Linked DNA regions of Geminicoccus roseus DSM 18922. The protein of the gene in region 1 binds, or shares a complex with, the protein of each later gene. Links are inferred from orthologs where the notes say so. Each region holds a gene or a part of one and is shown on either strand. Other genes may lie near its edges. The genes, in order: dhaL and dhaK.

The links.
Region 2: the proteins of dhaL (region 1) and dhaK are in contact, whole or in part, in a crystal structure (PDB 3PNL), measured with the Escherichia coli proteins. The link is inferred for Geminicoccus roseus DSM 18922 from one-to-one orthologs.

What each region holds. Positions count from the first base shown.
Region 1 is NZ_KE386572.1:574,569-577,591, reverse strand. Bases 144-2,853 are described here. They hold dhaL (dihydroxyacetone kinase subunit DhaL), read left to right. Parts: upstream 144-1,038; coding sequence 1,039-1,668; downstream 1,669-2,853. Other genes in these bases: GEMRO_RS0104085 (hypothetical protein), read right to left, coding at 2,568-2,853; GEMRO_RS0104090 (carboxymuconolactone decarboxylase family protein), read left to right, coding at 2,136-2,522; GEMRO_RS0104095 (MerR family transcriptional regulator), read left to right, coding at 1,772-2,191; GEMRO_RS0104105 (dihydroxyacetone kinase subunit DhaK), read left to right, coding at 144-1,030. Also shown: GEMRO_RS27455 (hypothetical protein), read left to right, coding at 1-27; more of GEMRO_RS0104105, read left to right, coding at 35-143; more of GEMRO_RS0104085, read right to left, coding at 2,854-3,023. UniProt on the Escherichia coli protein: ADP-binding subunit of the dihydroxyacetone kinase, which is responsible for the phosphoenolpyruvate (PEP)-dependent phosphorylation of dihydroxyacetone.
Region 2 is NZ_KE386572.1:1,889,894-1,893,205, reverse strand. The notes cover bases 278-3,276. They hold dhaK (dihydroxyacetone kinase subunit DhaK), read left to right. Parts: upstream 278-1,280; coding sequence 1,281-2,273; downstream 2,274-3,276. Other genes in these bases: GEMRO_RS0110000 (hypothetical protein), read right to left, coding at 2,691-3,276; GEMRO_RS0110005 (hypothetical protein), read right to left, coding at 2,284-2,694; GEMRO_RS0110015 (ABC transporter ATP-binding protein/permease), read left to right, coding at 278-1,284. In the rest of the region: more of GEMRO_RS0110015, read left to right, coding at 1-277; more of GEMRO_RS0110000, read right to left, coding at 3,277-3,312. UniProt on the Escherichia coli protein: Dihydroxyacetone binding subunit of the dihydroxyacetone kinase, which is responsible for the phosphoenolpyruvate (PEP)-dependent phosphorylation of dihydroxyacetone via a phosphoryl group transfer from DhaL-ATP.

The DNA.
Region 1 (3,023 bases):
AAGCCCACCTCCGACCCGAATTCCTGAGGCCTCCATGTCCAAGATCCAGAAGATCATCAACGACCCCGAAAACATCGTTGCCGAGGTGCTCGACGGGCTGGTGCTGGCGTCGCATGGCAGGCTGCGCAAGCTCGACGACGTGCCCGTCCTGATCCGGTCCGAGATCGAGGAGGGCAAGGTGGCGCTCCTGGTCGGTGGCGGGTCCGGCCACGAGCCGATGTACTCCGCCTATGTCGGCAAGGGGCTGGCCGATGTCAGCGTGGCCGGCAACATCTTCGCCTCGCCGCCACCGAACTTCATCCACGAAGCCACCAAGGCCGCCGACCGTGGCAAGGGGGTCCTCTATCTCTACGGCAACTATGCCGGGGACGTGCTGAACTTCGACATGGCCGCGGAGATGGCGGCCGAGGACGGGATCGAGGTGCGGACCGTCCTGGTCACCGACGATGTGGCCACGCCGGACCTCGAGGGGCGGCGCGGCATCGGCGGTGCCTTCTACATGGTCAAGATCGCCGGTGCGGCCTGCGCCGAGGCGAAGACCCTGGAGGAAGCCGAGGCGGTGGTGCGCAAGGCCCAGGCCAACGTCCGCACGATCGGGGTCGCGGTACGGGCAGGCTCGCTGCCCGAGACCGGCGAGCCGACCTTCGAGCTGGGAGAGGGCGAGATCGAGATCGGCCTGGGCGTTCACGGCGAGGCCGGGGTGGAGCGCTCGGACCTGATGCCCGCCGACGAACTGACCACCAAGATGATCGACCGGCTGGTGCGCGACCTGCCATTCCAGAAGGGCGACCGGGTCGCCATGCTGCTCAACAACCTGGGCGCCACCACCCAGATGGAGCTTCTGATCGTCAACCGCAGGGCTCGCGCCCTCCTGGCCGGGTACGGGATCGAGGTGGCGCGCACCGACATGGGCGCGTACTTCACGTCCCAGGAGATGGCCGGCTTCTCGATTACCCTGGTCCGTCTCGACGACGAGCTGGAGCGCCTGATCGAGGCGCCCTGCCAGTCGCTTCCGTTCACCCAGCACTGAGGTTCCCGATGTCCGACCGCCTCACCGTCGACCAGACCAAGGCCGCGCTCCTGGCCGCCGCCGACGCCATCATCGCCAGCACCGAGCGCCTGACCAAGGCCGACCAGGCGATCGGCGACGGCGACCATGGCCTCGGCATGGCGCGGGGCTTCAAGGCGGCCAAGGAGGCGCTCGACAAGAAGCCTGCCGCTACGGTGGGCGACCTATTCAAGACGGTCGGCATGGCGATCGTCAGCACCAGCGGCGGCGCCTCCGGCGCGGTGTTCGGCACCTTCTTCACCGGGGCCGGCAAGGTGCTGCCGGAGGACGGGCTGGATGCCCCGGCCTATGCCACGGCGCTGGAAGAGGGACAGAAGGCGGTCCAGGCGCGCGGCAAGGCCGAGCCCGGTCACAAGACCATGCTCGACGCGCTGGCGCCGGCGGCCCAGGCAGCGCGCTCCTATGCCGAAGCCGGCCTTCCCGCAGCCGCCCGGGCAGCTGCCAAGGCCGCCGAGGAAGGAGTGGAGAAGACCAAGGACATGGTGGCCCAGTTCGGCCGGGCGCGGACCCTGGGCGAGCGTGCCCTGGGCCATCCCGATCCCGGCGCGATCTCGGTCAGCATCATCCTGGACGCGTTCGCGACCGCCACCGAGGCATAGGTCGGACCTGACGGGACCACCGCCGGAAGCCTGCATTGGCGGTTGACTTCGAGTGCGCTCGAACTCGTATGAGCCTGATCGTCCATGACGTCGAAGGCAGGCGATGAGGATCGGTGAGCTGGCACGGAGGAGCGGCCTCAGCGCCCATACGATCCGCTACTATGAGCGGATCGGGCTGTTGCCGTTCGCCGTGCGCACGCAGGCGAAGCAACGGGACTATGACCCCTCCATCCTGGTATGGATCGAGTTCCTGGGCCGCCTCAAGACCACCGGCATGCCGATCCGCGAGATGCTGCACTACGCACGTCTGCGTATGGCGGGCGCCGGAACCGCAAGCGAGCGCCAGGCCATCCTGCGGGCGCATCGCGAGCGGGTGCGTGCCCACGTGGCCGAGCAGCAGGCCTGCCTTCGCGTCCTCGACAGCAAGATCGCCAGTTACGGCGGTCTGGATGCGGAGGAGATCGACGATGCAGAGCAACCAGGTGGACGACCGCTACACGCGCGGCGCGCGGGCGCTGGCTGAGATCGACGGGAAGGCCGGCGAGCGGGTGATCGAGGCGCTGGCCGAAATTGCGCCCGATTTCGCGAAGATGCTCATCGAGTTCCCGTTCGGGGACGTCTACACGCGGCCGGGCCTCGACCTGCGCAGCCGCGAGATTGCCACCATCGCGGCATTGACCGCGATGGGCACAGCAACCCCGCAGTTGAAGGTGCATATCGAAGCCGGGCTGAACGTTGGTCTCACCCGTGACGAGATCACCGAGACCATCATCCAGATGGCAGTCTATGCCGGCTTCCCGGCAGCGCTCAACGGGCTGTTCGCCGCCAAGGAGGTGTTCGCGGCGCGGGAGTGACTTTGGCGTGCGCAGCTGGGTTCTGCCCGGCTGCGCCGCCTCATTTCAGGACTCCGGCCGCTGGATGGTCACGGCCGCTGCTTCACTCAGGATGACTTCGACCTGATCGCCCTTCTTCAGGCTGCCAGCCAAGGCTCGCATCTCGGGCCGCTGGATCTCGGCGGTACGCTGCATACCGTTCGGGCCGGTGAAGGTGACGATGTGGGTCGACGGGTCGTAGTCCTCGACGGTGACGGTCGTGGTGACGGTGCTGCCGGCAGCGACACCCGGCTTCCCTCCCTCGGGGGCTGCCATCACGCCCTCGTCCAGGACAGCCGTGGGCACAGCGTCGCTGCCTATCTTGGCTGCGCTGATCGAGGCCACGTAGGTCACGACGACCTGGTCGCCGATCTGGACCTGCGGGAGGTTCTTCACCTCGGCGGGCGCATAGACGACTTCCTTGGTGCCATCCGGACGGCGCAGGGTCAGGATGCGGCTGCTCATGTCGACGCCTTCCACCGT
Region 2 (3,312 bases), 1.3 Mb from region 1 along the record:
TCCGAGGTGGCGACCCTGGTCACCTTCACGGTGGTGCTGTGGAACCTGTCCGGCTCGATCACCCTGCCGGTCCTGGGCGGCATCGAGGTTCCCGCCTACATGTTCTGGACGGCGATCCTCTACGCCATCCTGGGCTCCTACCTGACCTATCTGGTCGGCCGAAGGCTGGTCCAGGTCAACTTCGCCCTGGAACGCTACAACGCCGACTTTCGCTACCGGATGATCCGCACCCGCGAGAACGCCGAGAGCATCGCCCTTTATGGCGGCGAGCCGCAGGAGCGCTCCAAGCTGCGCGAGGCGTTCGGGCGGATCTACGAGACCTGGTGGCAGTACATGACCCTGTACAAGCGCCTGACCTGGCTGACCGTGTTCTACGCCCAGGTCGCCAGCATCTTCCCGCTGGTCATGCAGGCGCCGCGCTACTTCAGCGGCGAGATCGCGTTCGGCGTGCTCACCCAGACCGCCGGCGCCTTCGCCCAGGTCCAGGGCAGCCTGTCCTGGTTCGTCGACAATTTCGACGTCCTGGCCGACTGGAAGGCGGTGGTCGACCGGCTCACCGGCTTTGGCGAGACCATGGAGGAGGCGCGTGCGCAGCAGAAGGATGGCGGGCTGGTCGTGCAGCCGCATGACGGCAGGGATCTGCGGATCGACGGGGTCGAGGTCCGCCTGCCCAATGGCGCACCCTTGCTGCACGGCGTCGACCTGACCATCCCGCCGGGCTCCCGCCTGGTCCTGCAGGGCCCCTCGGGCAGCGGCAAGACCACCCTGTTCCGGGTGCTGGCCGGACTCTGGCCGTTCGGCAGCGGGCAGATCCGCACGCCCGGCGGGGCCGAGGTCCTGTTCGTGCCGCAAAAGCCCTACATGCCGGTGGGCTCGCTGCGCGAGGCGCTGCTCTATCCCAGGACCACCGAGCTCGGCGACGACGAGGCCCTGCGCGAGGCGCTGACCCTGTGCCGGCTGGAGCACCTGACCACCAGGCTGGACGAATCGGCCAACTGGTCGATGAGCCTGTCGCCCGGCGAGCAGCAGCGCCTGGCCTTCGCCCGCGCCCTCCTGCTCGCACCCGACTGGCTGTTCCTGGACGAGGCGACCTCGGCGCTGGATCCTGCCACCGAGGAGCGGATGTACCGCACGGTCATCGAGCGGCTGCCGCACGCCTCGATCATCTCGATCGCCCACCGTCCGTCCGTGACCGGCTTCCACCGGGGCCGCCTGGTGATCGACAAGGAGGCCGGGACGGTCGCCGAGAAGCCGCTCGATCCATCCGAGGGAGGAACCACGTGAAGAAGTTCATCAACGACGTCGACAACATCCTGGTGGAAAGCCTGGCCGGCTTCGGCCGGGCCCATGCGGACCTGGTCGAGGTCTCGCTGGACCCGATGTTCGTCCGCCGCCGCGAGCCGACCCGGCCGGGCAAGGTCGCGCTGATCTCCGGCGGCGGCTCCGGCCACGAGCCGCTCCATGCCGGCTTTGTCGGCCACGGCATGCTGGACGCCGCCTGCCCCGGCCATGTCTTCACCTCGCCCACGCCCGACCAGATGATCGCCGCGGCCGCCGCCGTCAGCGGTGGGGCCGGCACGCTGTGGATCGTGAAGAACTATGCCGGCGACGTGATGAACTTCGAGATGGCCGCCGAGATGGCCGAGGGCGAGAGCGCCAGCGTACTGGTGGTCGACGACGTCGCAGTGGAAGATTCCAGCTTCACGACCGGCCGGCGCGGCGTGGCCGGCACGATGATCGTCGAGAAGATCACCGGCGCCGCCGCCGAGGCCGGCGCGGACTTGTCGGCGCTGAAGGCGCTGGGCGACGACGTGGTCGCGCGCACCCGCTCGATGGGCGTGGCGTTCACCTCATGCCTGGTCCCGGCCGCCGGCTCCCCGACCTTCACCCTCGAGCATGACGAGATGGAGATGGGGGTCGGCATCCATGGCGAGCCGGGGCGGCGCCGGGAGAAGCTGGCGCCCGCCCGCGCCATCGCGGAGCAGATGACCGGCGCCATCCTGCAGGACCTCGCCCCCGCCAAGGGCCAGGAGGTGCTGCTGCACGTGAACGGCTTTGGCGGCACGCCGCTGATGGAGCTCTACCTGATGTTCGAGCAGGCGAGCGCGATCCTGGCCGACCGCGGCCTGAAGGTGGCCCGCTCGCTGGTCGGCAACTACACCACCTCGCTGGAGATGGCAGGCTGCTCGGTGACGGTCACCGCTCTCGATGCGCGCCTGACGGAGCTATGGGACGCGCCGGTTCACACCCCGGCCCTGCGCGCCGGGCGCTGACGACGATCGGTCACGGCGAGGGCAGCAGCCCCTCGCCGTCGCCGAGTTCGCATGGATAGTCGATCGTCAGCAGGACCAGGAGGATGGTGCTGGTGGTGAGCTGCTGCAGGGCATCGCGCGCCCGTGGCTTGCGGCGAAGCTCGGCGATGTGCTCGAGCAGCCTGGGCGCCACCGTGCCGGGCTGGAGATCCTCCTCCGCCGACGGGCAGTACAGGGGCGTGCCCTGCTCGGCCATCATCGTGTTGGTCATCGACAGGGCATCGAGCGCGCCGCCCAGATAGAAGGTCGCGACTGCCTTCTCCTGCTCGGTGCCCCCCAGGAGGCGCTCGATCTCCGCCGCATCAATCGTGCTGTACTGGGCGGCTTTGGCCGGTCCGAGCGATGCCAGGGCGAGCAGAAGGGCGCCAAGGGCAAGTCTCATCGACGAATTCCAGGCGGTGGTTCACGGACGATGCGCATGAAGCGCGCGAAGATCTCCAGGTCGGCCGTCAGCGCGGACGCCACGTAGCGCAGCTGGTTGGTCGACTTGGCGAGGGAGTGCAGATAGCGCGGGTCGCGCCGGCCCATCATGATGATCTCGGAATCGAGGCTCATCAGCGTGATCGGCTTCATCGACTCGATCATGTTCAGGCCGATGCCCAGGCGCATGCCCTGCATGCTCACCGCGATGGGGGCTATCTCGTAGGAGGTATCGAAGCTCTCGGCCGCGGCCTCGGCATCGCCTTTGGCGAGATGGGCGGCAGTCAGGTAGAGCCAGGTGATCCCGCTGAACGGCGAGCGGTTCAGGGAGTCTTCCAGATAGGTAGCAGCGCGGGCATAGCGGTCGGATGTCTCGGCCTCGGTATCGCCCGGGCGCGCGACCAGGTCGGCAAGCCCGCAATAGCGCAGGGAGTCCGCGGTCCGCGAAATATCGAGGGTCGCCTCGCACACCGCGTCGAGACGGCGCGATGCCTGCGGCGTAAGCGTTCCGCCGGCGCTCAGCAGCGTGAGCGGGGCCGGCCCGCCGACGCGCTCAATCGTCGCGGCGAACTCCCGGCCC